DNA from 3 places in the Streptomyces sp. NBC_01334 genome. Region 2 is predicted to be linked to each of the others. Evidence: riboswitches for the same ligand, from Rfam matches in the RefSeq annotation. Region 2 holds a riboswitch; each other region holds the start of a gene.
The links. A riboswitch is a leader RNA that binds a small molecule or an ion and turns the genes downstream of it on or off. The one in region 2 is predicted to bind cyclic di-AMP.

Region 1: another riboswitch for cyclic di-AMP. It lies ahead of OG736_RS07945 (C40 family peptidase); the one in region 2 lies ahead of OG736_RS21205 (M23 family metallopeptidase).
Region 3: another riboswitch for cyclic di-AMP. It lies ahead of OG736_RS32270 (M23 family metallopeptidase); the one in region 2 lies ahead of OG736_RS21205 (M23 family metallopeptidase).

What each region holds. Positions count from the first base shown of each region.
Region 1 is NZ_CP130718.1:1,759,194-1,769,596, reverse strand. Features, by position in the region: gene OG736_RS07990 (esterase/lipase family protein) at 1-201, opposite strand, end outside; gene OG736_RS07985 (helix-turn-helix transcriptional regulator) at 316-2,622, shown strand; gene bioD (dethiobiotin synthase) at 2,619-3,341, opposite strand; gene OG736_RS07975 (adenosylmethionine--8-amino-7-oxononanoate transaminase) at 3,344-4,633, opposite strand; gene bioB (biotin synthase BioB) at 4,626-5,855, opposite strand; gene OG736_RS07965 (8-amino-7-oxononanoate synthase) at 6,003-7,130, shown strand; gene OG736_RS07960 (DUF397 domain-containing protein) at 7,177-7,428, opposite strand; gene OG736_RS07955 (helix-turn-helix domain-containing protein) at 7,438-8,298, opposite strand; gene OG736_RS07950 (ATP-binding protein) at 8,512-8,994, shown strand; gene OG736_RS07945 (C40 family peptidase) at 9,052-9,525, opposite strand; cyclic di-AMP (ydaO/yuaA leader) riboswitch at 9,529-9,699, opposite strand; gene OG736_RS07940 (hypothetical protein) at 10,083-10,388, opposite strand; gene OG736_RS07935 (ATP-dependent Clp protease proteolytic subunit) at 10,396-10,403, opposite strand, start outside.
Region 2 is NZ_CP130718.1:4,753,386-4,763,788, reverse strand. Features, by position in the region: gene trhA (PAQR family membrane homeostasis protein TrhA) at 1-712, opposite strand, end outside; gene OG736_RS21245 (N(5)-(carboxyethyl)ornithine synthase) at 969-2,141, shown strand; gene OG736_RS21240 (DeoR/GlpR family DNA-binding transcription regulator) at 2,191-3,000, shown strand; gene OG736_RS21235 (DUF4406 domain-containing protein) at 3,032-3,409, shown strand; gene OG736_RS21230 (NUDIX domain-containing protein) at 3,406-4,161, shown strand; gene OG736_RS21225 (GTP cyclohydrolase II) at 4,139-4,780, opposite strand; gene OG736_RS21220 (MarR family winged helix-turn-helix transcriptional regulator) at 4,991-5,515, opposite strand; gene OG736_RS21215 (dihydrofolate reductase family protein) at 5,584-6,711, shown strand; tRNA gene OG736_RS21210 (tRNA-Met) at 6,783-6,856, shown strand; cyclic di-AMP (ydaO/yuaA leader) riboswitch at 7,179-7,345, shown strand; gene OG736_RS21205 (M23 family metallopeptidase) at 7,355-8,377, shown strand; gene OG736_RS21200 (aldo/keto reductase) at 8,611-9,555, shown strand; gene OG736_RS21195 (PrsW family intramembrane metalloprotease) at 9,596-10,403, opposite strand, start outside.
Region 3 is NZ_CP130718.1:7,168,825-7,179,227, reverse strand. Features, by position in the region: gene OG736_RS32285 (bifunctional acetate--CoA ligase family protein/GNAT family N-acetyltransferase) at 1-1,537, opposite strand, end outside; gene OG736_RS32280 (HPr family phosphocarrier protein) at 1,716-1,997, shown strand; gene OG736_RS32275 (GntR family transcriptional regulator) at 2,223-2,918, opposite strand; gene OG736_RS32270 (M23 family metallopeptidase) at 3,107-3,850, opposite strand; cyclic di-AMP (ydaO/yuaA leader) riboswitch at 3,865-4,033, opposite strand; gene OG736_RS32265 (M16 family metallopeptidase) at 4,236-5,624, opposite strand; gene OG736_RS32260 (M16 family metallopeptidase) at 5,621-6,970, opposite strand; gene OG736_RS32255 (DNA gyrase/topoisomerase IV subunit A) at 7,241-9,715, shown strand; gene OG736_RS32250 (CobW family GTP-binding protein) at 9,876-10,403, opposite strand, start outside.

The sequences.
Region 1 (10,403 bases), 3.0 Mb from region 2:
CTCGGCGGCCGTGTAGCCGTCGGCCTTGAAGTCCGCGACCCAGTCGTCCCAGCTGCTGGAGGAACTGCTGATGCCGTGCACGAAGACGATCGGGTTGTGGGTCGCGGCGTGGGCTGTGGGGGCGGAGAACGAGAGTGACAGAAGGAGCGAAGAGACCACGGCCGAGAGTGCCGCGGCGATGCGACGCTTGTGGCGCTGCATGATGCCTCCTGAAACGTGTGGGGTTGCCAGGAGTGTCCGGCGGGTCTACGCGCGCCGCATCGGTGAAATCGCCAGTCTTTACGGTTCAAGTAACCCGCCAGTAACGTCACTTGTGTGGTGACACGAGTGAACCCCCCGTCCGCGGACCGCACTTCGCCACCGGCGCCGCCGGACGCGGGCCCGCGCCCGGCCCCGGCGCTGTCCGAAGGCGTGCGCGTGCGCGTGCTGCGCCTCGTATACGGCGACCCGCGCGCGGCCGCCGAACTCGTCGCGAGGCTGACCGAACGACAGGCGGCCGGCTTCGACCCGCTGCCGGCCGAACCCGCCGACCTCGCCCCCGAGACGCTGCGCGCCCACCGCCGCGAGGTCCGCGCGCTGCCCGACGGCACCCGGCTGGTGCTCCTGCTGGCGGCCGCCGACCAGTACCCGGTGGCCACCCACGCCTTCCTGCGCGCCGTCGCCGCCGCCCGGCTCGACACCCGGCCCCTCGAAGCTGCGGAGGCGGCCGGGATCGCGTACGCCACGGCCGGCGGGGTCGGCTTCCGCGACGCCTGGACCCGGATCGCCGCCTACGAGACGGCCGCCCCGGCCGACCGGCGCGACGCACACCGGCTGCTCGCCCGGGTCCTGCACGGCGCGGCGGAGACGCCCCGGCGGTCCTGGCACCGGGGCGCGGGCGCACTCGGGCCCAGCGCGCGGCTCGCCGCGGAGCTCACGACGGCCGCCGCCCAGGCGCGCGCCGCCGGCGACCCGGCGCTCTCGGGCGCCCTCGCCGAACGCGCCGCCGCGCTCTGCACGGACCCGGGCGACAGGTCCCGGCTCCTCGCCCACGCGGCGACCGACGCCTGGCACCGCGGTGACGGCGACCGGTCCCGAGCCCTCGCCGCCCGCACCGACGCCGACGCCCTCACCGGCATCCTCGCCCTGCGGACCGGGCACGCGGGGGAGGCGTTCGACGCGCTGCTGGCCGGGGCGGCACGGGCGGCCGGGGCGCGGCCCGAGCCCGGTGACCCGGCACCGGGACGGGACGGCACCACAGCCTCCCCCGTCGCCTTCTCGCTCACCTCCCCGGTCACCTCGCGCGAGTCGGGCGAGGCGGCGGGGCCAGCCACCACGGCTCCCGTCACCCACTTCCTGGCCCGAGCCGCCGAAGCCGCCGTCTACACCGGCGATCTGCGTCGATGCCGTGAAGCGGCCCTCGTCGCGGGGCAGTCGGGCATCGACCCGCCCGGTGTGCTCGGCGGGATCGCGGCGGCCGTCGACGGACGGTACGAGGACGCGCGCAACCTGCTGGAGGCCACCGCCGGGCGGTGCGGTCCGGGCGGTGACCCCACCCTCCTCCTGCACGCGGGGATCGCCGCCCTGATGCTCGGCGACCACACCCGCGCCGCCACCGCCACGGTCCGGGCGGCCGCCGCGGCCCGCGCCCGGGGGGTCACCGCCGCCGTGTCCCAGGCCATGGAGTTCCGCGCCTACGCCGACTTCTGGACCGGCCGTCCGCGCGCCGCCGAGGCCGCCGCGCTGGACGCCCTGCGTCAGGCGTACGCCACCGGACAGGACAACGGCGCCTGCCATCTCCAGGCGGCCCTCGCGATGTTCGCCGCGCTCACCGGCGACGAGGACCTGTGCCGGGAGCGGGCCGCGGCCGCCCGCTCCTACGCCCTCGCCCACGCCCTGGGCCTGCCCGCCGCCCTGGCGCAGTGGGCGCTCGCCTTCCTCGACCTCGGCTCCGGCCGCTTCGACGCCGCCGCGGCCCGGCTGCGCGCGCTCGCCGCCTCGGGTCCGGGTCACGGCCACCGGGCCATCCGCCACCTGGCCACCCCGCACTATGTCGAGGCCGCCGTCCGCACCGGCGAGACCCGCGTGGCGCGCGCCGCGCACGCCGACTACGACCGCTGGGCCCGCGCCGTCGGCAGCGCCGACGACCTGGCCCTCAGCGCCCGCTGCCAAGCCCTGCTCACGCCGGGCGCCGACGCCGTCGAGCACTACCGCACGGCCCTCCGGCTGCACGCCGAAGGAACCCGAGCCTTCGAACGGGCCCGCACGGAACTGCTGTTCGGCAGCGCACTGCGCAGGCTGCGCCGCCGCACCGAGGCCCGCGACCGGCTGCACAGCGCCATGGAGGCGTTCGAGTCCTTCGACGCCCCGCACTGCGCCGAGAGCGCCCGCGCCGAACTGCGCGCGCTGGGCGCCCCCGCGGCCCCCACCCGCGGCGACCGGCGCCCGACGGCCCACCTGACCGCCCAGCAGCTCCTGGTCGCCCGGATGGCGGCCGACGGCGCCACGAACCGCGAGATCGCCGCCCGCCTCGCCCTCAGCCCCCGCACCATCGACCACCATCTGCGAGGCGTCTTCACCCGCCTCGGCATCCGCTCCCGCATCGAACTCGTCCGGCTGCTCGCGGACGCGGACGGCGGTTAGTCCCCGGAACCGGTCCGCTTCCGGAAGGCCTCCGCCTCCCACGTCCCGTCCAGCCGCGGCGCCAGCCAACCGGGCGCCACGGTACGGAAATCGCCGGGTGCGAGAGCGCCGGCACCCGACGGCAGCGCCCCCAGCAGCGGGGCCCCGGCCACCTCCGGCAGATCAGCGACATTGCAACGCGAGGCCAGATCGGGGGAGTCGGGCCAGCTGCCGATCACGACCCCCAGCAACTCCACTCCTCGGCCTCGCAGTTCACGAGCCGTCAGTTCCGTGGTGTTCAGTGTGCCGAGGCCCGCCGAGGCCACCACCAGCACCGGCGCCCGCAGCAGCTGTGCCACGTCGGCCAGCGTTCCGCCCGCTTCGTCGAACCGTACGAGCAGCCCGCCCGCCCCCTCGACGAGCACCAGGTCGTGCCCGGCGGCCAGTTTCTGCGCCGCCTCCGCCACGTCCTGGGGTCGCACCGCCGCCAGGCCCGCCCTGCGCGCCGCCGTCGCCGGAGCCAACGGCTCGGGATAGCGGGCCACTTCGGCCGTCGTCACCGTGCCCGCGAGCCGGGCCACCTCGTCGGCGTCCCCGCGCTCGTCCGCGCGTACGCCGGTCTGCGCGGCCTTGAGGACGGCCACCGTCCGCCCCGCCGCGAGCGCCGACGCGGCGACCGCGGCCGTCGTGACGGTCTTGCCGACCTCCGTGCCCGTCCCCGTGATCACCAGGATCGGCATGTTCATCCCTCCCGCGCCGCGGCACACACCGCGCGCGCGATCCGTGCCACGTCCGCGTCACCGGTGACGTACGGCGGCATCGTGTAGATCAGGTCGCGGAACGGCCGCAGCCAGACACCCTCGCGCACCGCGGCCCGGGTGGCGGCCGCCATGTCCACCGGGTGGTCGAGCTGGACGACGCCGATCGCGCCGAGGACCCGGACGTCCCGCACGCCCGGGATCTCCGCCGCCGCGGCGAGGCCGTCCCGCAGCCCCGCCTCGATCCGCTTGACCTCGGCGAGCCAGTCCTGCCCGAGCAGCAGCTCGATCGAGGCACAGGCGACGGCCGCGGCGAGCGGGTTGCCCATGAACGTCGGCCCATGGGCCAGCACCGGAACCTCGCCCCGCGAGATCCCGTCGGCCACCCGGGACGTGCACAGCGTCGCCGCCATCGTCAGATAGCCGCCGGTCAACGCCTTGCCGACGCACATCACATCGGGTGTCACCGCGGCGTGCTCCGCCGCGAACAGCGCGCCCGTGCGCCCGAACCCGGTCGCGATCTCGTCGAACACCAGCAGCACGTCGTGCGCGTCGCACGCCTCGCGCAGCACCCGCAGATAGCCGGGGGAGTGGAACCGCATCCCGCCCGCGCCCTGCACCACCGGCTCCACGATGACCGCGGCCAGTTCGTCGGCGTGCCGCTCGATCGTCTCGCGCAACAGGTCGGCGTACGCCTCCTCGAACTCCACCGGAGGCGGGTCCACGAAGACCTGCCGGGGCAGCACCCCGGTCCACAGGTCGTGCATCCCGCCCTCGGGATCGCACACGGACATCGGCTGCCAGGTGTCGCCGTGGTAACCGCCGCGCCAGGTCAGCAGGCGCCGCTTGGCCGGGCGGCCCAGCGAGCGCCAGTACTGGAGGCACATCTTCACCGAGACCTCGACCGACACCGAGCCGGAGTCGGCGAGGAACACATGCTCCAGACCGTCGGGCGACATGTCGACAAGGAGCTTCGCCAGTCGTACGGCGGGCTCGTGGGTGAGCCCGCCGAACATCACATGACTCATCCGGCCCAGCTGGTCGCGCACGGCCTCGTTGAGCACCGGGTGGTTGTAGCCGTGGATCGCCGACCACCAGGACGCCATGCCGTCGACCAGGTCACCCGAGCCGTCCGCCGGCCGCAGCCGCACCCCGCTCGCCGACTCCACGACGAGCGGTTCGGCCCGGCCGGGCATCGGACCGTACGGATGCCACACGTGCCGCCGGTCGAGCTCCAGCAGCTCGGGCACCCCGAGCCGGGGCAGCTCAGGCATTGGGCGCGAGATCGGTACCGGCGCCACGCCGGCGTACGGAGACCAGGTCCGTACGGGCCTCGCCGACCGCCGCGGCCGGGGCCGACGCCGGGGCGGAGCCGCACACACCGCCGCCCGCGTGGGAGCCGCAGCCGGCGTCCTCGTGCGAGCCGCACCCGGAGCTCTCGTGCGAGCCGCAGCCGGCGCCCTCGTGGGACCCGCAGCCCCCGGCCGCCGTCGCCCGGTGCTCGGGCAGGGTGACCTGTTCCGCGCCCTCCACCTCGAACCCGGCGTCCGCGATCATCTCCAGGTCGGCCTTGCCGGCCTGGCCCTCGGTCGTGAGGTAGTCGCCCAGGAAGATCGAGTTGGCCAGGTGCAGGGCGAGCGGCTGCATCGTGCGCAGATGGACCTCGCGGCCGCCCGCGATGCGCACCTCGACGTCCGGGCAGACGAACCGCACCATCGCCAGGATGCGCAGACAGCGCTGCGGGGTCAGGTTCCACTCCTTGGCGAGCGGGGTGCCCTCGACCGGGATGAGGAAGTTCACCGGAACGGAGTCCGGGTCCAGCTCGCGCAGCGAGAAGACGACGTCCACCAGGTCCTCGTCGGACTCGCCCATGCCGGCGATCAGGCCCGAGCACGCCGACAGACCCGCCGCGTGCGCCTTCTGCACCGTGTCCACCCGGTCGGCGTACGTGTGCGTGGTCGTGATCTCCCCGTACGTGCCCTCGGACGTGTTCAGGTTGTGGTTGTAGGCGTCGGCGCCCGCCTCGCGCAGCCGTTCGGCCTGGCCGTCGGAGAGCAGGCCGAGACAGGCGCAGACCTCGACGCCCTCGTTCTGGTCCTTGATCGCCTTGATGGTGCCGGCGACCCGGTCGACGTCACGGTCCGTCGGACCACGCCCGGACGCCACCAGGCAGACCCGCTTGGCCCCGCCCGCCAGACCGGCCGCAGCCGCCTGCGAGGCCTCTTCCGGCTTGAGCCAGGTGTACTTCAGGATCCCGGCCGTGGAGCCGAGCCGCTGCGAGCAGTAGGAGCAGTCCTCGGGGCACAGCCCCGACTTGAGGTTGACGAGGTAGTTGAGTTTCACCCGTCGCCCGAACCACTGCCGGCGCACCCGGCCGGCCGCGGCCACCACGTCCAGCACGTCGTCGTCGGAAGTGGCCAGCACGGCCAACGCTTCCTCGCGGGTCGGCAGCTCGCGCCGAAGCCCCTTGTCCACCAGCGTGTTCAGCAGGTCCATGAGAGCCGATCCTGTCCTACGCACCCGCTCCGGGCCAAGGTAGGGATCGCACAACACACCGGGTTCGACGTGTGGGTATTGCCACACCGTGGGTGGGCGGTCGGGCCGCTAGTGTCTGTCCGCTACCTACAAAAGCCCGGAGGACCCATGGCGTTCGGCTGGATCGACGAGCAGGCGGAGCTGCGGCGCCGGGCCGGACTCGTGCGGACACTGCGGCCCCGCCCGGCAGACTCGCCGCTCCTCGACCTGGCGAGCAACGACTACCTGGGCCTCGCCCGCCACCCCGAGGTCACGGAGGGGGCCGCGGCGGCCGCCAGGACCTGGGGCGGCGGCGCCACCGGCTCCCGGCTCGTCACGGGCACCACCGAGCTGCACGGCGAACTGGAGCGGGAGCTTGCCGAGCACTGCGGCTTCGAGGCGGCCCTCGTCTTCTCCTCCGGATACGCGGCCAACCTCGCGGCGGTCACCGCGCTGGCCCCGCACGGGTCGCTGATCGTCTCCGACGCGGGCAACCACGCCTCGCTGATCGACGGCTGCCGGCTGGCCCGCGGTACCACCCACGTCGTCGGGCACGCCGACCCGGACGCGGTGCGCAAGGCGCTCGGCACACACGACGGCCCGGCCGTGGCCGTCTCCGACACGGTCTTCTCGGTCGACGGCGACGCCGCCCCGCTGGCCGCCCTGGCGGCCGCCTGCCGGGAGTACGGCGCCGGACTGGTCGTCGACGACGCCCACGGGCTCGGTGTGCTGGGGGACGGCGGGCAGGGTGCTCCGTACGCGTCCGGTCTGGCGGGCGCCGACGACGTCGTCGTCACGGTCACGCTGTCCAAGTCGCTGGGCAGCCAGGGCGGCGCCGTGCTGGGTCCCGCGCGGGTGATCGAGCATCTCGTGAACGCGGCCCGGACCTTCATCTTCGACACGGGCCTGGCCCCGGCGGCGGCGGGGGCGGCGCTGGCCGCCCTCAGGCTGCTGCGCCGGGAGCCGCAGCGCGCGGCACGCGCGCGTGCGGTGGCGGGCGAGCTGCACGCACGCCTGACGGCCGCGGGCCTGGCAGCGGTGCGTCCGGACGCCGCGGTCGTCTCCGTGCGTGCGCCGTCCCCGGAGGGGGCCGTGCGCTGGGCGGCGGACTGCCGGTCGGCAGGCCTGGCCGTGGGCTGCTTCCGTCCTCCCTCCGTGCCCGACGGCATCTCACGCCTCAGGCTGACCGCGCGTGCGGACCTCTCCGGGGCCGAGCTGGAACGCGCTGTACGGGTGATCGGCGAAACACGACCATGAGTCGGCGTGACACGGCCGTGGACCGCCTCTGACTGCTGCGGTGCGGTCAGCGGACCCGTGAGACCCCCGAGAACCCGGCCGTGAAGCCCGACCAGCTCTCGGGGGAGAAGAGCAGGGCGGGTCCGGCCGGGTCCTTGGAGTCGCGTACGGCGAGCAGACCGGCCCAGGGGCCGGAGGCCGGCCGGGCCGTCTCCACACAGTTGTTCGCTCCCGTGCTGTAGCTGCTGCGCAGCCACCGCACCTCAGGGAGACGGTCGGGATCGGTACTGGAAGGTACGTTCCGCGGTGGTGCGGACATGGTGCCTCCTTACGCGCCGTCGGCTATCGCGGCGATGTAATCCGATGAGTCCCCGGGCGAAAGGGCGTGCGCCCGAAGGGCGTTGAAGGCCTCGGTGTAGGCCTGGAGGTCTTCTTTCCGTTCGAGATAGAGGCTACTCGTCAAGTGGTCGAGAACAACCACGTCCAGATCAGAAGTGCGCGAAAATGAGAAGATAACGAAAGGGCCAGTTACCCCGATATGCGCTCCGGCGGCGAACGGCAGCACCTGAAGCCGAACTTGGGGCAATCGGGCGGCTTCCACGAGCCGACCGAGCTGTCGTGCCATCACCTCGGGCCCGCCCACCTCCCGTCGCAGCACCGCCTCGTCCAATACCGCGTTCAGTTCCAGCGGTGGCTGCGCGCGCAGCACGTCCTGGCGGGCCAGCCGGACCTCCACCAGGGTGTCGAGCTGGTCCTCGTCGCCGCCCTCCACGGATGCCCTGGTCACCGCGCGCGCGTACTCGGGCGTCTGCAGCAGCCCCGGTACCACCGTCGTCTCCAGGGTGCGCATCGCGCTCGCCTGCGACTCCAGACTGATGAAGTCCCGGTAGGTGGGCGGCAGCACCCCGCGGTACGCGTGCCACCAGTGGTCCCGGCCGCCACTGCCGTCGTCGCCCGCCAACGCCAGCATCAGCTCCCGCAGTTGCGGATCCGCGACACCATAGGCGTCGAGAAGTAACCGCACATCGGCCGGTTTCGATCCACTGATACCGGTCTCGATGCGGCTCACCTTGGACTGGTGCCAGCCCACGAGCCGGGCCGCCTCACCACTGGTGAGGCCCGCCTGGGCGCGCAGATTGCGCAGTTCGACGCCCAGCTTCCGGCGGCGCACCGCGGGGCCGTGCTGCATGGGCTCCTCCTTACTCCTACCGGGCCGACCAAATACGCTCTGCCGTCGCAGAGTTCACCGCATCGGGCGACAGATATATGCATATCCTGGTGGATCCCACCCGTGACCGGCGCGGTAATGGCAGTCTGGCGAAGAAGCACCAGTCCGGGACCGTACTCGAACCATCCGCGCCGTGTCGGGCTCCCGGTCCCGTGGGAAAGGGTCGACGTCGCCATGGCAGATCACCTGGAAGCATCCGTCACTCTGCCGAGCGATCCCGCCTCGGTCTACGCGGCTCGCGTATTCGTGGCCGGCGCCCTCGGGGAATGGGGTCTGCCGGCGGACGCGGAGATGGCCGACGCCATCCGGCTGATCGTCTCGGAACTCGCCACCAACGCCGTACAGCACACCTTCGGCCAGTCACCCACTTTCACGGTGGACCTGGTCCTCGACCGTGACGAACACCTGCGCGTCGGGGTCACCGACAGCCACCCGCGCTTCCCCAAACGACTGCCGGCCGCCGTCCAGCAGGACAACGGCCGAGGGATGGTGATCATTCGATGGCTGACCGCGGAGTGCGGCGGCAGGCTGAGAGTGCGGCCCACCCGGGAGGGCGGCAAGACGGTCACCGTCGAGCTCCCGTGGGCCGTCCCGGCGGCGGAGCCGGTGGCCGGTGCCCTGGCGGCCCCGGCGGAGGGTGAGCTCCCGGGGCGATGAAGGCGCGTCAGGACGCCCCCACCGCCCCGGGAAACCAGCCCGTGACCCTGGCAGGCCCTAGCGGACCCGGCCGTACCAGACGCTCTTGGTCCAGATCTTCTGGAGCTTCACCACGTCGCCGGTCTTCGGCGAGTGCCAGATCTTGCCCTTACCCGCGTAGATCCCGACGTGGTAGACGTTCGAGCCCGAGTGGAAGAACACGAGGTCGCCTGCCTTGCGGCTCGACGCCTTGATGTGCTTCGTCTTGTTGTACTGCTGGGACGCCGTCCGGGGCAGGCTCTTGCCCGCCTTCTTGAACGAGTACAGCGTGAGCCCGGAGCAGTCGAACCTCTTCGGCCCGGTGGCCCCGTACTTGTACGGGGCACCCTTCTTGGAGGCCGCGATCTGGAGCGCCTTCGTCGCCGGTGTGGCGGCCGCGGCGTCGGGGGCGAGCCCCGGGACCACGACCGAGCCGCCCACGGCGGCGATGGCGAAAGCCGAGGCCGTACCGGCCCGGGCCATGAGCGACGGGACACGATTGAGCGCAGTCATGCGCAACCCTTCGTCAGCCGCCTGTGAAGGATGACCTGTCGGATTCGGGCTGGCGAAGTTGCCCGGCCGCTGCTGCGGCTTCACCCCAAGGGCTGCTCGGCCCGGTCATGGCGTGACCGTTCCGGCGACCCGTCGTGCTTGGGTCCTCCACTCCTGCCGATGCACTCCTGTCGACCGGTCATCCGGGCGGCGGCAGGACTCGGCGTCCGCCCGGACCGCCCCGCCGCTTGTGGCGGGGGCTTGTCGTCAGTCAGGGATCTTGGCTCACCGATGTCCGAAAATCCCAACGGAACCGGGGATTTGTGGGGTTACTCACCACTCACCCGTTCGGGTGGACACCCTGATGGGCGATCAGGTGTCAAGGCGCCTCAGGGGCTCCCACCAGCGGTGGAGCCCGCTATTCCGCCCGAAGAGCGCCCTTTTGCGCAACCGCGGAGGGGTCGGGGGAGCAGTAGACGCTCCGCTGAACGGGGGTACCTCTTCTGGGCCGTTTCAACTCCGGTCCGGTCGTCACGTCCTGGGCGTGAGCGGTCCGGACCGGAGGTGGATCCGTCGGGTCAACTGTCGGAGAGCGGAGGCAGCGTGACGCGCGCAGTACGGCGCTCCCCGTCGAGGACGCGCAGCGCCCGCGCGAGCGTCGGCGCGTGCAGCTCGTTCTCGCCCCGCTGGTGCATGAGCGTCAGCGCGTCGCGCAGCGCGGTCGCCTTGGTCACCAGCGCCTGGGCGGCGCGCAGTCCGCGGTAGGTGTCGCCGTGGTGGGCGGGGTTGATCCGCCCGAGCAGGTCGACCACGTCAAGGTAGCCGTCGATCAGCTCGGCCTCCGCGCGGGTCAGCGCGGGCAGCGGCGGCAGCTCTGGCACCATCGGCGGCTCACCTCC
Region 2 (10,403 bases):
CGGCAAGGGAGATGGCGACGTAGTGCGCGGCGAAGGCTGCCACGGTCAGGGTGTGGAACACCTCGTGGAAGCCGAACCAGCGGGGTGAGGGGTCGGGGCGGCGGACGGCGTAGACCACCGCACCCGCGCTGTAGAGGAGACCGCCGGTCACCACCAGGGTGAGTACGGCCGCTCCGCCGGCGTGCAGGAAGTCGGGCAGGTAGCTCACCGGTGCCCAGCCCAGGGCCAGGTAGCAGGGCGTGTACAGCCAGCGGGGAGCCGAGACCCACAGGACACGGAAGGCGATGCCGGCCAGCGCGCCCGCCCAGACGATCCACAGCAGCAGGGCCCGCTGGTCCGACGGCACGAGGAGCACGGCCAGCGGGGTGCAGGTGCCGGCGATGATCAGGAAGATGTTGGCGTGGTCGAGGCGACGCAGAACGGCCTCGCCCAGCGGCCCCCAGGTGCCCAGGTGGTAGACGGCGCTCGTCCCGAACAGCAGCCAGGCGGTGACGGCGTACACAGCGCAGGCCAGGGTCGCTTCAGGGGTCCCGGCCAGGCAGATCAGGACGATGCCGGCGCTCAGTGAGGCGGGGACCATCGCGGCGTGGAGCCAGCCACGCAGCTTCGGCTTGATCGGCTCGACCAGGTCGGCCGCCCGCTCCACCAGGTCGGCCACGGGGTGCGGGCCCTCCCGGGCGTCGCTTCCGCCGTCGACGTCGTCGCGGGACACGGCTTCCCGTCCTGTCCCGGACCTCTGGGCATCATCGGCAACCATTCGATCATGCTAGAAGCCCGCGGGGGCCCCAGGCGCCTTTCGGGCTCGCGGATCCTTCGAGCTCAAACGAGCGGCGGGCGCTCCGTGGCCGGGCCGGGAGTACGGTGGCGGTACCGAGCGCACCTCGCACGCCGTCATCCGTTTCGGCGTCGCCCTCGGGGAACGGCAATGCCGGAGCACATCGTGTCCGGTCGGAAATGAGCCGCCCCACATGAGCCTGATGAGTCTCGGAGTATTCGCCTCCTCCCGCAAGGAGAACGAGTTCCGCCTCCCGTTGCACCCCCGTCACCTCGACCGGATCGCCCCGGACGTACGCGAGCGGATCTTCCTCGAACAGGGCTACGGCGAACGGTTCGGCATCGCCGACGACGCGCTGCGACCACTCGTGGCCGGCCTGCGCTCCCGCGAGCAGCTGATCGCCGAGTGCGACATCGCGCTGCTGCCCAAGCCGATGCACGACGACATCGCCGAGCTGCGCGAGGGCCAGGTCCTGTGGGGATGGCCGCACTGTGTGCAGGACGAGAAGATGACCCAGATCGGCATCGACCGTCGGCTGACCCTGATCGCCTGGGAGGCCATGAACCACTGGACGCCCACGGGCGCCTTCAGCGTCCATGTGTTCCACAAGAACAACGAGCTCGCCGGCTACTGCTCGGTGCTGCACGCCCTCCAGCTCGGCGGGCTGACCGGGCACTACGGCCGCCGCATGCGCGCGGTGGTGATCAGCTTCGGCGCCACGGCGCGCGGAGCGGTCACCGGCCTGGGCGCCATGGGGGTCACGGACGTCACGGTGCTCACCCAGCGCGCCGCCGCGGCGGTGGCCTCGCCGATGCCCTCGGTCGTGATGGCCCACTTCGAGGAGCAGGAGGACGATCCGTCGCGCCTGCGGGCGGTCACCGCGGCAGGTTCCGTGCCGCTGGCGGAGTACCTGGCCGGGTTCGACATCATCGTCAACTGCGTCCTGCAGGACACCGACGCGCCGCTCATGTTCGTCACCGACGAGGAACTCGCCCTGTTCCGGCCGGGCACCTTCTTCGTCGACGTCGCCTGCGACGAGGGCATGGGCTTCGCATGGGCCCGTCCGACCACCTTCGGCGAGCCCATGCCCGCGGTGGGGCCGGGGTGCCACTACTACGCGGTGGATCACAGCCCGTCCCACCTGTGGAACTCCGCCACCTGGGAGATCAGCGAGGCGCTCCTTCCGTACCTGCGCAAGGTCATGAGCGGCCCCGCGGCATGGGACGCCGACCCCACGGTCAGGAAGGCCGTCGAGATCCGCGACGGGGTCGTCCAGAACCCGAAGATCCTCTCCTTCCAGCACCGGTCGGCCGCCTATCCGCACGCTCCCGAGGTCCAGGCGACTCCGCTGGGTTCCCAGGAGTAGGTGAACATGTCGATGTTCATTCGAACATTGACGTGGTAGAAATGGCGTCATGGATGTCGCAGACCGTCTCGACCTGACCCTTCGCCTCGTGCAGGGTCACGGCCGGGACCAAGGGCAGGGGCAGGGGCGGGTCTCCGTCGCCGAGCTCGCCCAGCGGCTCGGGGTCTCGGAGATGACCGTGCGCCGGGACCTGGACGTGCTGGAGCGGCAGGGGCTGGTGCGGCGGGTGCACGGCGGGGCCGTCGCCGGGCGGCCGCGCGAGGAGGGCGGCGGCTTCGAGGCCCGGCAGGCGTGGCAGGCGGCGACGAAGGATCGGCTCGGCGCGGCCGTCGCCGCACTCGTCGAGCCGGGGTCACGGGTGCTGCTGGACGCCGGGACCACGACCGTGCACGTGGCGGAACACCTCGCCGCGCGGGGCCCGTTGACCGTGGCCGTGCTCAGTCTCCAGGCGGCGCTGCGGCTGGCCGACCGGCCCGGCATCGACCTGCTGGTCGTCGGCGGCCGGTCCCGCCCGGGTGAGCGGTCCCTCGTCGGACCGCTGGCCCTGCGCACCCTCGAGTCCCTGGCCTTCGACGTGTTCGTGATGTCGATCGGCGGGGTGCACGCCGTGCACGGCTGGTCGGAGTTCTCGCTCGAGGACGCGGCCGTCAAGCAGGTGGGACTCGGTCAGGCCGCCCGTACGGTCGCCGTCGCCGACGCGACCAAGCTCGGTGTGCGCGCGTTCAGTCAGGTCGCCCCGCTCGACGCCGTGCAGTCCTTCGTCACCGACGCCGCCGCGGCGGACCCCGCCACCCATCCCGGCGGCCCGCAGACCCTGGACGCCCTGCGTGAGGCAGGCGTCGAGACCCGGCTGGCCTGAACCCGTTCCAGGAGACCCCGTGAAACCGCTGATGATCCTGGTCGCCGGCCCGTACCGTTCGGGCACCGGCGACGACCCCGCGAAGCTCGCGGCCCATGTCAGGGCCATGAACGAGGTCGCCCTCGCCCTGTTCCGCGCCGGGCACCTGCCCGTCACCGGCGAGGCGCTCGCGCTGCCCCTGCTGGAGGCGGCGGGCGGCGCCGCCCCCGGCGACCCGCTCTTCGACGAGCTCTTCCACCCCGTCGCCGAACGCCTGCTGGAGCGCTGCGACGCGGTGCTGCGCATCGGCGGTCCGTCGCAGGGCGCGGACCGGATGACCGAGCAGGCCCGCGCCCAGGGCAAGCCCGTCTACGCCGACCTCGGCGCCGTCCCCGACGCCGCTGCCACCCTCCTCGAAGGCCGCCGATGACCGAGCACGTCGACACCGCACCCGCCCCCGCGTCCGGTTCCCACGACGCTCCGCCCCGGCCCGCCCCCGGCACCCCCGGCATCGACGTCCCCGACCCCCGCGGCCGCACCGGACTCGACCGCCACGGACGCGACCTCACCGGCAACGACCGGGTCCGCGTCCTCGACGTCGAGGTCCTCGCCTGCGACTGGTCCGTCCTGCGCCGCACCACCTTCGACTACCGGCACAGCGACGGCCACTGGAGCCGCGAACTGCGCGAGACGTACGACAGGGGCGACGGCGCCACGATCCTGCTCTACGACCCCGACCGCCGTACGGTCCTGCTCACCCGGCAGTTCCGGCTGCCCGCGTACGTCAACGGACATCCGGACGGCATGCTGCTGGAGGCCGCCGCCGGACTCCTGGACGGCGACGACCCGCGCGAGGCGATCCGCCGCGAGGCGGCCGAGGAGACCGGTCGCGCGGTGCACGACGTCGAGCATGTCTTCGACGCGTTCATGAGCCCCGGTTCGGTCACCGAGCGCCTCAGCTTCTTCGCCGCGCCCTACGACGCCTCCGCCCCCGGTGCCGACACGGCGGGCGTGGCGGCCGAGGGCGAGGACATCACCGTCGTCGAACTCCCCTTCGCCGAGGCCCTCGACCTCGTCCGCACCGGCGCGATCGCGGACGCGAAGACCATCATGCTGCTCCAGTGGGCCGCGCTGGACGGCCCGTTCGCACCGCCGGCGGTCAGCCCACGCCGAGCCCGGTGAGGTCGGCCAGCGGCAGCGTGTGCTGGGTCTGGAGGACCTTCGCACGCAGGTAGCGGACGTTGTGCGGGGTCGTGAAGACGCCCGTCGGGACCCGGTCCTGGACCTCGATGCCCAGGTCGCGCAACTGGCCCGCCTTGTCGGGGTTGTTGGACAGCAGGTCCAGGCTCGTGATGCCCAGGGCGCGCAGCATCTGGGCGGCGGCCGTGTAGTCCCTGTCGTCCTCGGGCAGGCCGAGCGCGGCGTTCGCCTCGTAGGTGTCCAGGCCCTGGTCCTGGAGGGCGTACGCGTCGAGCTTGTTGTAGAGGCCGATGCCGCGGCCCTCCTGGCGGAGGTAGAGCAGGACACCGCCGGTCCCGGCTATGCGCTCGACCGCCTCGCGCAGTTGCGGCCCGCAGTCGCAGCGGGCGGAGCCGAAGACATCACCGGTCAGGCACTCGGAGTGCAGCCGGACCAGGGGGGTGGCGCCGGGCGCCCGCTCACCGAGGACGACGGCGACGTGCTCCTGGCCGTCGACGAGGCCGTGGAAGGTGACCAGCTCGGCGTCGACGGAGTAGCCGTCGGGGAAACGCAGCGGTACCCGGACGCGGGCGCGCGGGGTGGCGGCGGGGGTGTCGGGCATGCGGTCTCCCGGGTCCGGAGGACGGTGGCAAGGCGGCGCTGGGCCGCCTTGTGCTTCAGATTTGAAGCAGATCCAACGAGTCGAGACCCTACCCCATGCTTTAAATTTGAAGCAACTGGTTTGTGGCGCCCCTCACGAGGCCGCGGTCAGGCGGTCGCGATCACGGCCCCCGGTTGCGGGGCCGCGGTCACGGGGGTCACGGCGCCGCGGTCACGGGGTGCCGGAGCAGGGCGACGAGCGGCGGCGCCACGGGAGGTCCTCCGGTGCCGTCTCGCCGCCGTCCTTCTCCTGGAACCCGCGTGCGACCTGCGTGAAGATCTCCTCCAGCTGTCCCACCTGCTCGGGGGTGAGCCGGTCGAACAGGGCCGTGCGGACCGTCTCGACATGGCCGGGCGCCACGTCCTCCAGCACCGCCATGCCCTCGTCCGTCAGCACCGCGACGCTGCCGCGCTTGTCCCACTGGCAGTCCTCACGCCGTACCAGCCCGTCCTTCTCCAGCCGGGAGACCGCGTAGGTCAGCCGGCTGCGGGTGATCTTCAGCCGCTCCGCGAGGTCGGTCATCCGCAGCCGCCGCTCCGGGATGTCGGAGAGGTTGGCGAGGATGGAGTAGTACAGGTGGGGCATGCCGGCCTCCTGCTGGAGCTGCCGGTCGATCGCGTCCTCGAGGAGGAGGTAGCCGGCAACGTACGCGCGCCAGGCGCGTTGCTCCTCGGGGGTGAGCCAGCGAGTCGTCATGCCCCCAGTGTAAGTTTGTTTCAAACTTGAACCAAGCCCTGCCCGTCATCCCAGGGAGAGCCGCGCCGATGCCGTACCCGTACGTCCTGCTGTCCGCCGCCGTCTCCCTCGACGGCTATCTGGACGACACCACGCCCGAGCGCCTGCTCCTCTCCAGCCGCGCCGACTTCGACCGCGTCGACGAGGTACGGGCCTCCGTCGACGCCATCCTCATCGGCGCCGGCACGATCCGCGCCGACAACCCCCGGCTCCTGGTGAACTCCCCCGAGCGCCGCGCCGCCCGCGTGGCCGCCGGACTGCCGCCGTACCCCCTCAAGGTCACCGTCAGCGGCTCCGGCGATCTCGACCCGGCGGCGAACTTCTGGCACACGGGCGGCGAGAAGATCGTGTACACGACGGAGAAGGGCGCCGAGCGGGTCCACGCGCTCGGCATCGCAGCGGACGCCGTCCCGCTCGGCCCCGAACTGGACTGGCGCCGCCTCCTCGAACACCTCCACGACGTGCGCGGCGTACGGCGCCTCATGGTCGAGGGCGGTGGCACGATCCACACCCAGCTGCTCCGGCAGGGCCTCGCCGACGAACTCCAGCTCGTCCTCGCCCCGCTCTTCGTGGGCGACCCGGCCGCGCCCCGCCTGTTCGGGCCGGGCGGCTACCAGGGCGGGCGCCTGCGTCTGTTGGAGACCCGGCGCATCGAGGACGTCGTCCTGAACCGCTACGAGCCCACCGCCCCCGGTGCCGGACCGTTGCCCGCCGCGGCCGACCGGCACTGGCTGGCCCTCGCCTGCGCACTCGCCGCCGACTGCCCGCCGTCGGAGACCGCCTTCAGCGTGGGCGCGGTGATCGTGGCCGCCGACGGCACGGAGCTGGCACGCGGCCACTCCCGCGAGGCCGGCGACCCGGTCGTGCACGCCGAAGAGGCCGCCCTCGCGAAGCTCGACCCCGCCGACCCCCGGCTGCCCACCGCCACCGTCTACAGCAGCCTCGAACCGTGCGCCCGCCGCTCCTCCCGCCCGGCCCCCTGTGCCCGCCTCATCCTCGACGCAGGGGTGCGCCGGGTGGTCACGGCCTGGCGCGAGCCGGACACCTTCGTCACCGAGGCGGACGGAACCGGTCTGCTGACGGCCCGGGGCGTCGACGTCCTCGTCCTCCCGGAGTACGAGGAGCGGGCGAAGGAGCCGAACCGCCACCTCCTGTGAGGCCGCTGGGGCCCCGCGGATCAACCGATGTGCTTTCCGCCCCGCTGATGGCGTACAGTTGTGTTCATCGCCGCGGGGTGGAGCAGCTCGGTAGCTCGCTGGGCTCATAACCCAGAGGTCGCAGGTTCAAATCCTGTCCCCGCTACTGATGGACCGAAGGCCGGAATCCGAAAGGGTTCCGGCCTTCGGCGTTTTCGTCGACCCCGTCGATCGCTTCCTCACTCTTGGTGACCGGTCGACCGCCCTGCGCATGACGACTGAGTCACCATCAAAACTCCTGTGACTGATGAAGCGTTTCCGGGGTATGTCGAGGCGTGGTCAACTCGCCCGTTTTTCACCGCTGGTAGCCCAAAAGTCCAGGCCAGAAATGTTGTTGATCAAGAGGAACAGCTTGGAAACCCACCCCCGGGTCTATTAACGTTCGATAACGCAGCGCGGTCGTCCCAGCCGGCACCAGAGTCGGCTCCGTGCGGCACGTGCCGAATCCCGCAAGGGAACCGGGGAACCACCACCATGGGGTGAATCACGCGGAAGCCGTCGTGAACTCGCAGAGTCCACGACCGGTATACGCGCGTAGGAGACCTTCCCGCTCCGAACCCGTCAGCTAACCCGGTAGGCGACGGAAGGAAAGGAGTGCGCCCGCGTGGCGTCCAACCCGCCTGCCCCCGAGGCCCCGTACGCGCCCAGCCAGCGGTCCACCGAGACCTTCGGCTACGGCGGCTACCGCACCGACGAGGGACCTTGGGAGGAGTGGAACCCCACCGCGGAGTCCACTCGCCCGGTACGCGGCAAGCACCGCGTCGCCAAGCAGCGCGGCGGCGGATTCGCCCGCAGCTCCACCGTTCTCGGCGTCGGCGTCATAGCCGCCGTCAGCGCGGGTGGCATGGCCAGCGCCAACACCGGCAAGGCCCCGGTCTCCATCTCGATGCCGGACCTGCCCAACGTGGGCTCGCTCATCTCCGACGACGAGCCCGCCCCGGAAGCCGCGCCGGCCCTCGCCAGCTTCGGCTCCGAAGCCGCCGTGGACACCGAGGAGAGCGCCGCCGACGCCGGCGAGGCACTGCGCAGCCGGATCATGGCGCAGGCCGAGTCGCAGCAGTCCCAGGTCGAGGTCAAGGCTCTCGCCGCAGCGGCCAAGGCCGAGTCCGACGCCGCCGCCAAGGCCGAGAAGGAGGCGGAGGCCAAGGCCGCCGCCGCGAAGAAGAAGGCCGCCGAGGAAGCAGCCGCCAAGGCCGAGGCCGCGCGCCTGGCCGAGCTGGCCAAGCAGTACACGCTGCCGACCTCCTCGTACACGATCACCTCGACCTTCGGTCAGGCCGGTTCGCTCTGGTCCTCCGGCTACCACACGGGTCTCGACTTCGCCGCGCCGACGGGCACGCTCATCAAGGCCGTCCACAGCGGCACCATCACCGAGGCCGGTTGGGCCGGTTCGTACGGCTACCGCACCATCCTGACCCTGGACGACGGCACCGAGCTGTGGTTCTGCCACCAGTCGTCGATCAGCGTCAGTGTCGGCCAGAAGGTCGCCACCGGCGATGTGATCGGTCGGGTGGGCGCCACCGGGAACGTCACCGGGGCCCACCTCCACCTCGAGGTCCACCCGGGCGGCAGCGCCGAAGGCATCGACCCGGCGGCCTGGCTGCGCGACAAGGGCCTCAACCCCTGAGTCGTCCCTCCGGAGCCCCCGAGCCGGCCGTCCGGGAACCGAACCTTGAGCCGTTGCTTCGGACCCCCTGAGCCGGTTCGTTCGGTCACCCTGATCCACCTGGCAGCCCCGACGCCCTCCGCGTCGGGGCTGCCGGTCCGTGCCGGGCATGGGTGCCGGTCCTACGTGCTGTTCACATGTTCTTCGCGTCACGCCTGGAATGGGCGGGCCGTCGGCGCCCGTTGACACGAAGCATGACTTCTCTTCGCAAGCTCGGCTCCTCCGACCTCGAGGTCTTCCCGCTCTCCCTCGGCGGCAACGTCTTCGGCTGGACCGCCGACGAGACGGCCTCCTTCGCCGTACTCGACGCCTACGCTGCCGCGGGCGGCAACTTCATCGACACCGCCGACTCCTACACGGCGTGGATCGAGGGCAACAGCGGTGGTGAGTCCGAGACCATCATCGGCAGGTGGGTGCAGGCCCGGGGCAACCGCGACGACGTCGTGATCGCCACCAAGGTGAGCCAGCACCCCGAGTTCCCCGGCCTGTCCGCCGACAACATCAAGGCCGCCGCCGACGCCTCGCTCCGCCGTCTGGGCACCGACCACATCGACCTCTACTACACGCACTTCGACAAGCCCGAAGTGCCCGTCGAGGAGATCGTCGGCGCGCTCGACGAACTGGTGCGGGCGGGCAAGGTGCGGCACATCGCCGCCTCCAACATCACGCCCGAGCGCCTCCAGGAGTCCCTGGAGTTCTCCGACCGTGAGGGCCTGGCCCGGTACGTCGCCCTCCAGCCCCACTACAACCTGGTCTCCCGCGACACCTACGAGGGCGGACTCCAGGACCTCGCCGCCCGCTTCGGCCTCGCCGCCGTCCCGTACTTCGCCCTGGCCGCCGGCTTCCTCACCGGCAAGTACCGGCCCGGTACGACCGTGCAGAGCGCCCGCGCGGCCGGCGCCGCCAAGCACCTCGACACGGAACGGGGCCGGAACGTCCTCACCGCCCTGGACGAGATCGCCCAGGCTCACGACACCCGGATCCCCACGGTCGCCCTGGCGTGGCTCGCCGCGCAGCCCACGGTGGCCGCGCCGATCGCCTCCGCGCGGACGGTCGAGCAGCTGCCGGCGCTGCTGGGGGTGGCGCAGCTGGAACTGACGGCGGAGGAGATCACCCGGCTGACCCGCGCCTCGGTCTGACGACCCGACCAGGGCCTCGGCCCGGCCTGCCCAGCCGGGCCTACTGGTGCGAGTGGGGAGCGGGATACGGTTCCGCCGGATATCCGGGTCCGGGTCCGTGCGATGGGCCGTGTCCGGGTCCGTGCCCGGGTCCGGGGATGTGTGCCGCGGGGTAGCCGTACCCGTACCCGTACCCGTACCCGTACCCGTACGACGGCGCCGCCGGACTGCCGTACACCGGCGCCGTCGGATGGCCGAACCCGGCGCTGTAACCCTGGCCGTGGGCCGGACCCTGGCCGTACCCGTACGCCCCGTGGACCGGCCAGGGCGGCGCGGCCACCCGTACCGGCGGGGCCGTCATCCGGGCCGCGTGCTCCAGCGCGGGCCGGGCGACGTCCGTCCGCCGCCACAGTTCGTTGAGCAACTCCCGCTCGCGTACGAGGAAGTCGGCGCCGGCCCGCCCCCGTCGGCCGCGATGCCGCAGGAACGCGAGGGACGTCGCGTACGCCTCGTACCGGGCGACCTCCCGCGCGGCCGGCTTGCCGAGGTGACGGCCGGCGTACTCCCGGGCCAGTCGCCGGGCCCGCATCGAGCCGAGCGCGAACGGCTCGGCCGGGGTGAGCCAGCCGGCGGCCGCGTAGGCGGGCAGTTCCTCGCGTACGGTGCGCAGCTCGCGTTGCCGCGTCCACACCACCAGCCAGGTCAGCAGCCCGAACGCGGGCACCATGATCGCCGCGTACACCGCGAAGAACCCGAACTCGCCGAACGACGAGGAGCCGTTCCACAGGGCGTGCATGCCCATCGCGAGGAGCAGCCCGCCCAGCGGGACCAGCCCGCGCCGCAGGTGCTGGCGGTCCCCGGAGAGCGCG
Region 3 (10,403 bases), 2.4 Mb from region 2:
TCGCCACCCGCGGGCCCGTCGGCAGCGGCTGGCGGGCGAGCAGCAGGCCCGCGTCGACCAGTTCGGTGATGGTCTCCACGCGGATCACGCCGGCCTGCCGCAGCAGCGCCGACACCGTCGCGTGGGGCAGCCGGGTCGCCCGTACGGCGTGCCCCTGCGGGGCGGAACCGGCGCCCTGGACGACGACCAGGGGCTTGGCCGCCGCCGTGCGCCGCGCGAGGCGGGTGAACTTGCGCGGGTTGCCGATGGATTCCAGGTACATGAGGGCGACGTCGGTGTCGGGGTCGTCGTACCAGTACTGGAGGACGTCGTTGCCCGAGACGTCCGCGCGGTTGCCGGAGGAGATGAAGGTCGATACGCCGGTGACGCCGGTGACGCCGCCGCCACGCCGGTGGAGGCGGGACAGCAGGGCGATGCCGATGGCGCCGGACTGGGCGAACAGGCCGATCCGGCCGGGTCTCGGCATCTCCGGGGCCAGCGAGGCGTTCAGCCGCACCTGGGGGGAGGTGTTGATGACTCCGAAGGCGTTGGGGCCGATGATCCGCATGCCGTACGCGCGTGCGTGCCGGACGAGTTCGCGCTGGCGCTCCCGCCCGTCGGGGCCGCTCTCGGCGTAGCCGGCGGAGAGGACCACGAGTCCCTGCACGCCGTGCTCGCCGCACTCGGTGACGGCCTCGGGGACCTGCTCCGCCGGGACGGCGACGACCGCGAGGTCGACGGGCGCCGCTATGTCGCGCACCGAGCGGTGGGCGGGCACCCCGTCCAGTTCCTTCAGGTCCTCGGGGAAGGCCTTGTTCACGGCGTACAGCCGCCCGGTGAAGCCCGCCTCGCGGAGGTTGCCGAGGACGCTCCGGCCGACGCCGCCGGGGCTGCGGCCGGTGCCGACGACGGCCACGGAACCGGGCGCCAGCAGCCGCCCCACGGAGTGCGCCTCGGCCCGCTGTTCCCGCGCGCGCTGCACGGCGACGGAGCGCTCGGTGGGTTCGAGGTCGAACTCCAGGCGTACGACGCCGTCCTCGAAGCTGCGCTTCTGGGTGTAGCCGGCGTCCGTGAACACCTTGATCATCTTGTTGTTGGCGGGAAGCACCTCGGCCGCGAAGCGGCGGATGTCCCGCTCTCGCGCCACGGCCGCGATGTGCTCGAGCAGCGCGGAGGCGACACCCCTGCCCTGGTGGGCGTCCTGGACGAGGAACGCGACCTCGGCCTCGTCGGCCGGGGCCGAGGCGGCCATGCCGTCGGCACCAATGCGGTCATAGCGTACGGTGGCGATGAACTCGCCGCCGATCGTGGCCGCGAGTCCCACCCGGTCCACAAAGTCGTGGTGCGTGAAGCGGTGGACGTCCTTGTCGGACAGGCGCGGGTAGGGCGCGAAGAAGCGGTAGTACTTCGACTCGTCCGAAACCTGCTCGTAGAAGCTGACCAGGCGCTCGGCGTCATCGACGGTGATGGGGCGGATGCGCGCGGTGCCGCCGTCGCGCAGCACCACGTCGGCCTCCCAGTGGGCGGGGTACTCGTGCCGGTCCGACGCGCTCTGCATGGGGCCCAGAGTACGGCTCGCGTACGACAACGGCGCGAGGCAGTCTGTGGAGGACGCTCGTCGGATCGAGGCCGCGATCCGACGACCATGTCGGGAGGGGACACACGACCCCTCCCCTCACACGCTTCACGTGTGGAACACTGGTCTAGACAACCTGAACACTGAAGGGCAGCATCACATGGCTGAGCGCCGCGTCAACGTCGGCTGGGCCGAGGGCCTTCACGCCCGCCCCGCTTCCATCTTCGTCCGGGCCGCCACGGCCGCAGGTATCCCGGTGACGATCGCCAAGGCCGACGGCAACCCCGTCAACGCGGCCTCCATGCTGGCCGTTCTCGGCTTGGGCGCCCAGGGCGGCGAGGAGATCGTCCTCGCCTCCGAGGCCGACGGCGCGGACGTCGCCCTCGACCGTCTGGCGAAGCTGGTCGCCGAGGGCCTCGAGGAGCTCCCCGAGACCGTCTGAGCGCGCGGTCCCCTCTGCGCCTGAGCCGCCGCCGCTCTCGCGGATGTGGTTGCGCGTCGTCGGGGTCTCTCAATTGACGGTGGCGGTGTTCGTCGCTTCAAAGGTGTCGACCCGCCAACCCCGAAGGGCTCGCCCGAATTATCGGGCGAGCCCTTCGTATTTCCCTTTACGGGCAGCAGAAATAATCCCCCGCGAATTATCCCCTCTTTGTATACGGCCCTCGTGTTAATGCCGCAGACCCGTCATGTTTACGGGAGGTTGCGAAGTCCTCACACGGTCGGCGCGCTCGGGTCCGCCGGAAAAGCGCAGCCGGTGCGCGGCCGTCGCGCGCTCGGTGTGCAGCGCCGTGATCGCCCGCGCGCGCTCGCCGTCGCCGCGCGCCACCGCGTCCACGATCGCGCCGTGCTCCGCCCAGGACTCCACGGGGTTGGCCGGGGCCTCCACCGCGTACATCCAGGCGATCTTGTGGCGCAGCTGGGTGAGCATCGACGTCAGGGCGTGGCTTCCGGAGGACTGGGCGAGCGTCTCGTGGAACCAGCCCCCCAGCGAGCGCAGATCCTCGCTGTTGCCCCGCCTGGCCCGCTCCTGGCCCAGCCGGACGAGGCCGCGCAGCACCTTCAGATGGGCCTCGGTGCGCCGCTGGGCGGCCCGGGAGGCGCCGAGCGGCTCCAGGAGCATGCGCATCTCCAGCAGGTCGGCGGCCTCCTGCTCGGTCGGCTCCGCGACGCACGCGCCCGCGTGCCGCCGTGTGACGACGAAGCCCTCGGCCTCCAGCGTGCGCAGCGCCTCTCGGACGGGAACGCGGGAAACGCCGTAGCGGCGGGCGAGGAGTTCCTCGGTGAGGCGGCTGCCGCGCTCGTAGACACCCGCGACGATGTCGTCCCGAATGGCCGTGCACACCGAGTGCGCCGGAATACGCATGACGGACCTCCGCCTTAATCCCCGTGAAACGTCGACGATTGACGTGTGTTCCGTGACTCTATTGCAATGGGCGGGGATTTCCGATGGCGGGCCGGAATCCAGGGATATTTTTTGGACAGCAGGGCCTCGAAAACGGCGAAAGCCCCGGCCGGGAGGGCCGGGGCAAGACGATCTGTCGCCGTGGGTCGTCAGACGTTCACGCCGTGCGTGCGGAGGTAGGCGACCGGGTCGATGTCCGAGCCGTACTCCGCGGTGGTGCGGGCCTCGAAGTGCAGATGCGCACCGGTGACGTTGCCGGTGGCACCGGACAGGGCGATCCGCTGGCCCGGGGTGACCTGCTGGCCCACCGACACCTCGATGGAGGACAGGTGACCGTACTGGGTGTACGTCCCGTCGTTCATCTTGATGACGATCTGGTTGCCGTACGACCCGCCCCAGCCGGCCTCGACGACGGTGCCCAGGCCGACCGCGTGCACGGTGGTGCCGCTGGCCGCGTGGAAGTCGATGCCGGTGTGGCTGCCGGAGGACCACAGGGAGCTGCTGGCCTGGTAGCTGGTCGACACGTAGGAGCCGGTGATCGGCGAGACGAAGGTGTTGAGGCGCTTGCGCTCGGCCTCGCGGGCGGCACGCACGCGTGCCTCGCGCTCCTCCACGGCCTTCTTGGCGGCGGCCTGCCGGGCGGCCTCCTCGAAGGCCGCGTGCTTCTGCACGGCGACCTGGTCGTCGATCTGCTCGACGACGGACTCGCCGGCGGTGACCACGGGGATCAGCCCGGTCTGCTCGGGGGTGGGCTCGGCGGCGAAGGCCGGGGTGGAGGCGACGGTGGCCATGACACCGGTGGTGGTGAGCGCCGCGATGCCCGCCGCGCGGACGCTGCTGCGCTGCATCCGGCTGGGCCGACGGTGCTTCCCGGTGGCGCAGGTGAACGCCATGAAGTTGGGGGTGTCCTTTCCTTCCCTCTCGCCTACCGGGTTAGCTGACGGGTTCGGAGCAGGAAGGTCTCCTACGGACCCCCTCGCGTTCACGCGCGGGCGTCCGATTCACCCCAGGGACTTCACAGGTGGGTCCCCGGCTCCCCTGGCTCGCGCCGTACGGGGACTCGGCGATGACTGTCCGGTGCCGCGGCTGCGGCGCACTGCCTGACGAACAGCCCGCATGACGCTAAGCGGCGCGGGTTTCAATCCTCAAACGGATCCCGGTTTTTGTAGCGCATCCCACAGGGCAGACAGGCAACCTCCGCATCAATTCGGACATACGGAGGCCCTGGTGACGCTTTCGTCGACCAGGGCCCCCACACGCGCGTGCCGTTGCCGGGATCTACTCCGCGGACACGACCTTCACCTCGCCGATGCCGAGGGCCTCGACCGGCTCCTTGATCTGGGCCGCGTCACCGACGAGGACGGTCACCAGACGGTCCACCGGGAAGGCGTTCACGGCCGCCGCGGTGGCCTCCACCGTGCCGGTCGCGGCGAGCTGCTGGTACAGCGTGGCCTGGAAGTCGTCGGGCAGGTGCTGCTCGACCTGGTCCGCCAGCGTGCCGGCGACGGCCGCGGCGGTCTCGAACTTCAGCGGCGCCACACCGACCAGGTTCTGCACGGCGACGTCACGCTCGGCGTCGGTCAGCCCCTCGGCGGCGAGGGTGCGCAGCACCTTCCACAGGTCGTCCAGAGCGGGGCCGGTGTTCGGGGTGTCGACGGAGCCGCTGATGGCGAGCATCGCGGCGCCCGAGCCGTCCGGGGCGGACCGCAGGACCTGCCCGAACGCGCGGACACCGTAGGTGTAGCCCTTCTCCTCGCGCAGGACACGGTCCAGCCGGGAGGTGAGGGTGCCACCGAGGCAGTAGGTGCCGAGCACCTGCGCGGGCCACACGCGGTCGTGCCGGTCGGCGCCGATCCGGCCGATCAGCAACTGCGTCTGGACGGCGCCCGGACGGTCCACGATGACGACCCGGCCGGCGTCGTCGGCGGTCACCGGCGGCACGGGCCGCGGCTGGGCCGAGGAGCCCGTCCAGGCGCCCAGGGTGTCGCCGAGGAGCGCCGCCAGGTCGACACCGGTCAGGTCGCCGACGACCACGGCGGTGGCCGTGGCGGGACGGACGTGCCTCTCGTAGAAGGCGCGTACGGCGGCGGAATCGATCTTCTCGACCGTCTCCGCGGTGCCCTGGCGCGGCCGCGACATCCGCGCGGTGGCCGGGAACAGCTCCTTGGAGAGCTCCTTGGCGGCGCGCCGGGAGGGGTTGGCCAGCTCGTGCGGGATCTCGTCCAGGCGGTTGCGGACGAGGCGCTCGACCTCGCTGTCGGCGAACGCGGGGGCCCTGAGGGCGTCGGCGAGCAGACCCAGGCCCTTGGACAGGCGCGAGGCCGGCACCTCGAGGCTCAGCCGGACGCCGGGGTGATCCGCGTGCGCGTCCAGGGTGGCGCCGCAGCGCTCCAGTTCGGCGGCGAAATCCTCGGCGGAGTGCTTGTCGGTGCCCTCGGAGAAGGCCCGCGCCATGATCGTGGCGACGCCGTCGAGGCCGGCCGGTTCGGCGTCCAGGGGCGCGTCGAGGAGGATCTCGACGGCGACGACCTGCTGGCCGGGACGGTGGCAGTGCAGCACGGTCAGGCCGTTGGCCAGCGCGGTGCGCTCGGGCGCCGGGAACGCCCACGGCTTGGCCTCGCCCGCCCGGGGCTGGGGGTGGAAGTCCATCGTGGCGAGCTCGGTCACCGGGCCGCCTCCTCGTTCTCGTCCTGGTCGGCGGGGGCTTCGGCGGCGGTCGGCTCGTAGACGAGCACCGCGCGGTTGTCGGGGCGCAGGCGGGCCTTGGCGATCTCCTGCACCTCCTCGGGCGTCACTTCCAGCACGCGCTGGACGGCGTTGAGGGCGAGCTGCGGGTCGCCGAACAGGACGGCGAACCGGCACAGTTCGTCGGCGCGGCCGGCGACCGTGCCGAGCCGGTCGAGCCACTCGCGCTCCAACTGCGCCTGGGCGCGCTCCATTTCCTCGGCCGTGGGGCCCTCCTCGGCGAACCGGGCGAGCTCCTCGTCGATGGCGGCCTCGATGACGGGCACCTCGACGTCGCCGGACGTCTTCACGTCCAGCCAGCCCAGGGAGGGCGCTCCGGCGAGCCGCAGCAGGCCGAAACCGGCCGCGACGGCCGTACGGTCGCGGCGCACCAGCCGGTTGTAGAGGCGGGAGGACTCGCCGCCGCCCAGGACGGTGAGCGCCAGGTCGACGGCGTCGCACGCACGCGTGCCGTCCTCGGGCAGCCGGTAGGCGGCCATCAGCGCCCGGGCCGGCACCTCCTCCTCGACGATCTCGCGCAGCTGCTCGCCGATGACGTCGGGCAGCCCGCCGTCACGGGGCGCGGGCTTGCCGTCGTGGCCGGGGATGGAGCCGAAGTACTTCTCGACCCAGGCGAGGGTCTGCTCCGGGTCGATGTCACCGACCACGGAAAGGACCGCGTTGTTGGGCGCGTAGTACGTGCGGAAGAACGCGCGCGCGTCCTCCAGGGTCGCCGCGTCCAGGTCGGCCATCGAGCCGATCGGCGTGTGGTGGTACGGGTGGCCGTCCGGGTAGGCGAGAGCGGTCAGCTTCTCGAAGGCCGTGCCGTAGGGGACGTTGTCGTAGCGCTGACGGCGCTCGTTCTTGACGACGTCGCGCTGGTTCTCCATCGACTCGTCGTCCAGCGCGGTGAGCAGCGAGCCCATGCGGTCCGCCTCCAGCCAGAGGGCGAGCTCCAGCTGGTGGGTGGGCATGGTCTCGAAGTAGTTCGTGCGCTCGAAACTGGTGGTGCCGTTGAGCGAGCCGCCGGCCCCCTGGACCAGCTCGAAGTGTCCGTTGCCCTTGACCTGGCCGGAACCTTGGAACATCAGGTGCTCGAAAAGGTGAGCAAGACCCGTACGCCCCTTGACTTCGTGGCGTGAACCGACGTCGTACCAGAGGCACACCGCCGCGACGGGGGTCAGGTGGTCCTCCGAGAGCACCACGCGCAGGCCGTTGGCCAGACGGTGCTCGGTCGCTGTCAGGCCCCCGGAGCCTGCCTGGGCTGTGGCCGTGTGACCCATGGGCATGTACGTCCCTTCCGATCGCGGACGCGGTCGTCGAAACCGCGGTTTTCCTGCCGGTCCTGCCACTGTATGCAAGCGTGCGGACGGTCCGCGAAGTTCCCGGACGACATACGCCGAGAGCGAGATCGCGTAGCCTGCGGGCAGCCGTGGAGGAGATGCCTCTGCGTTCGGGCCGGACGGCCGACGCCGGGTCCTCGCCCGCGCTGTCAGTGCCACGGTCCACAATGGTCCGCGTCAGATCCCGTATCACGCCCCAGCAAGGAGCCGGCAGCGATGGCCCGCCGCAGCACGAAGACCCCGCCGCCCGACGAGTCGTTCGAGGAGCGGATCCTCGACATCGACGTCGTCGACGAGATGCAGGGCTCCTTCCTCGAGTACGCGTACTCGGTCATCTACTCCCGCGCCCTGCCGGACGCCCGTGACGGCCTCAAGCCGGTGCACCGCCGCATCGTCTACCAGATGAACGAGATGGGCCTGCGCCCGGAGCGCGGCTATGTGAAGTGCGCCCGGGTCGTCGGCGAGGTCATGGGCAAGCTGCACCCGCACGGCGACGCGTCGATCTACGACGCCCTGGTGCGGATGGCGCAGCCCTTCTCCATGCGCGTGCCGCTGATCGACGGCCACGGCAACTTCGGCTCGCTGGGCAACGACGACCCGCCGGCCGCCATGCGGTACACCGAGTGCCGACAGGCCCAGGCGACGAGCCTGATGACGGAGTCGATCGACGAGGACACGGTCGACTTCTCGCCCAACTACGACGGCCAGGAGCAGGAGCCGGTGGCCCTGCCCGCCGCCTTCCCGAACCTGCTGGTCAACGGCGCGTCCGGGATCGCGGTCGGCATGGCCACCAACATGCCGCCGCACAACCTGGGCGAGGTCATCGCGGCCGCCCGCCACCTGATCCGCTATCCCGGCGCGGATCTGGACGCCCTGATGAAGTACGTTCCGGGCCCCGACCTGCCCACCGGCGGCCGGATCGTCGGTCTCTCCGGCATCCGGGACGCCTACGAGAACGGCCGCGGCACGTTCAAGATCCGTGCCACGGTGTCGGTGGAGACCGTCACGGCCCGCCGCAAGGGCCTGGTCATCACCGAACTGCCCTTCACCGTCGGGCCCGAGAAGGTCATCGCCAAGATCAAGGACCTGGTCGGCTCGAAGAAGATCCAGGGCATCGCCGACGTCAAGGACCTCACCGACCGCGCGCACGGTCTGCGCCTGGTCATCGAGATCAAGAACGGCTTCGTGCCGGAGGCCGTCCTGGAGCAGCTGTACAAGCTGACCCCGATGGAGGAGTCCTTCGGCATCAACAACGTGGCGCTGGTCGACGGCCAGCCGCTCACGCTGGGCCTCAAGGAGCTCCTGGAGGTCTACCTCGACCACCGCTTCACCGTGGTGCGCCGCCGCAGCGAGTTCCGCCGCAGCAAGCGCCGCGACCGGCTGCACCTGGTGGAGGGCCTGCTGACAGCGCTCGTCGACATCGACGAGGTCATCCGGCTGATCCGCTCCAGCGACAACAGCGCGGAGGCGAAGCTGCGCCTGATGGAGCGCTTCTCGCTGTCGGAGATCCAGACCCAGTACATCCTGGACACCCCGCTGCGCCGGCTCACCAAGTACGACCGCATCGAGCTGGAGGCGGAGAAGGAGAAGCTCAACGAGGAGATCGCCGAGCTGACCCGGATCCTGGACTCGGACGCGGAACTGCGCAAGCTGGTCTCGGCCGAACTGGCCTCGGTGGCCAAGAAGTTCGGCACCGAGCGCCGTACGGTCCTGCTGGAGTCGTCGGGTACCACGGCCACCGCCGTGCCCCTCCAGGTCGCGGACGACCCGTGCCGTGTCCTGCTGTCCTCCACGGGCCTGCTGGCCCGCACGGCGAACGGCGAGCCCTTCACGGCGAACGCCGAGGAAGCCGAGGACGGGGGCGGCAGGCGCACCAAGCACGATGTGATCATCTCGGCGGTGCCGGCCACCGCGCGCGGGGAGATCGGCGCCGTCACCTCCTCGGGCCGCCTGCTGCGGATCAACGTCGTCGACCTGCCGCAGCTCCCGGACACGGCCTCGGCGCCGAACCTCTCGGGCGGCGCCCCGTTGGCGGAGTTCGTCTCCCTGGAGGGCGACGAGACGCTGATCTGTCTGACCACGCTCGACGAGTCGTCCCCGGGCCTGGCCATCGGCACGGAACAGGGTGTCGTCAAGCGGGTCGTGCCCGACTACCCGACCAACAAGGACGAGCTGGAGGTCATCACCCTGCGGGACGGCGACCGGATCGTCGGTGCCGTCGAACTGCGCACCGGCGAGGAGGATCTGGTCTTCATCGCCGACGACGCCCAGCTGCTGCGCTACCAGGCCTCGCAGGTGCGTCCGCAGGGCCGTGCGGCGGGCGGTATGGCGGGCATCAAGCTCACCGAGGGCGCGAAGGTCATCTCGTTCACGGCCGTGGACCCCGCGGTGGACGCGGTGGTCTTCACGATCGCGGGCTCGCGCGGAACCCTGGACGACTCCGTCCAGACGACCGCCAAGCTCACCCCGTTCGACCAGTACCCGCGCAAGGGCCGTGCCACGGGCGGTGTGCGCTGCCAGCGGTTCCTGAAGGGCGAGGACTGCCTGTCGCTGGCCTGGGCGGGTCCCGTCCCCGCCAAGGCGGCGCAGAAGACCGGCCTGCCGGCCGAGCTGCCGGAGATGGACCCGCGCCGCGACGGCTCGGGCGTGTCGCTGACGAAGACGGTCTCGGTGGTGGCCGGGCCGCTCTAGGGCGTGTCTGACCATGCGCGTCGGATCGGCGCGCGGCGTCCGGTGCGGTGCATCGCAACGCGGAGGATCGCCCGCGTACCGGATGTACCCGGGTGATCCGACAACGCGGCGAGGTGCCGTGCCGGGCGTCGCGCGCCCGGCGGGAATGCTCAGACGCGCCCTAGGCCTCGGCCTCGGCCTCCTGGAAAGTCTCGTCGTCGGGGTCCCGTACATAGCGCAGGACGCCCCACATGCCGTGCTCGTCGGCGTGTGGGGCGTCGTCCTTGCAGGCCTCGAGCTCTTTGCCGAGGGCGGCGGCGTCGATGCCGGAGCCGATGAGGACGAGCTGGGTCAGGCGGGCGTCGGCGGCTTGCCAGGGCTCCGGGTAGAAGCGGAGGAAGCGCCCGACGGCGTGCACGGCGTACCGGTTGGCCGGGTCGTGCGGACCGAAGTCGACATACCCCTTGATGCGGTACAGCCCCTCGGGCCTGCTGTCGAGGAACTCCATCAACCGGCGGGGCCCGAGGGGTACTTCGGAGGTGTAGGAGAGGCTGTCGTAGGAGCTGTGGAGGTGGTCGGCATGATCGTCCCCGGAGTGGTCGTGCAGGTCGTCGAAGGAGAGCTGCCCGACACGCTCCTCGCCGGGCCGGCAGTCGAAGAGGAACTCGGGGTCGACACGGCCGTAGGTGGCGGGGACGACGGCGGCCCG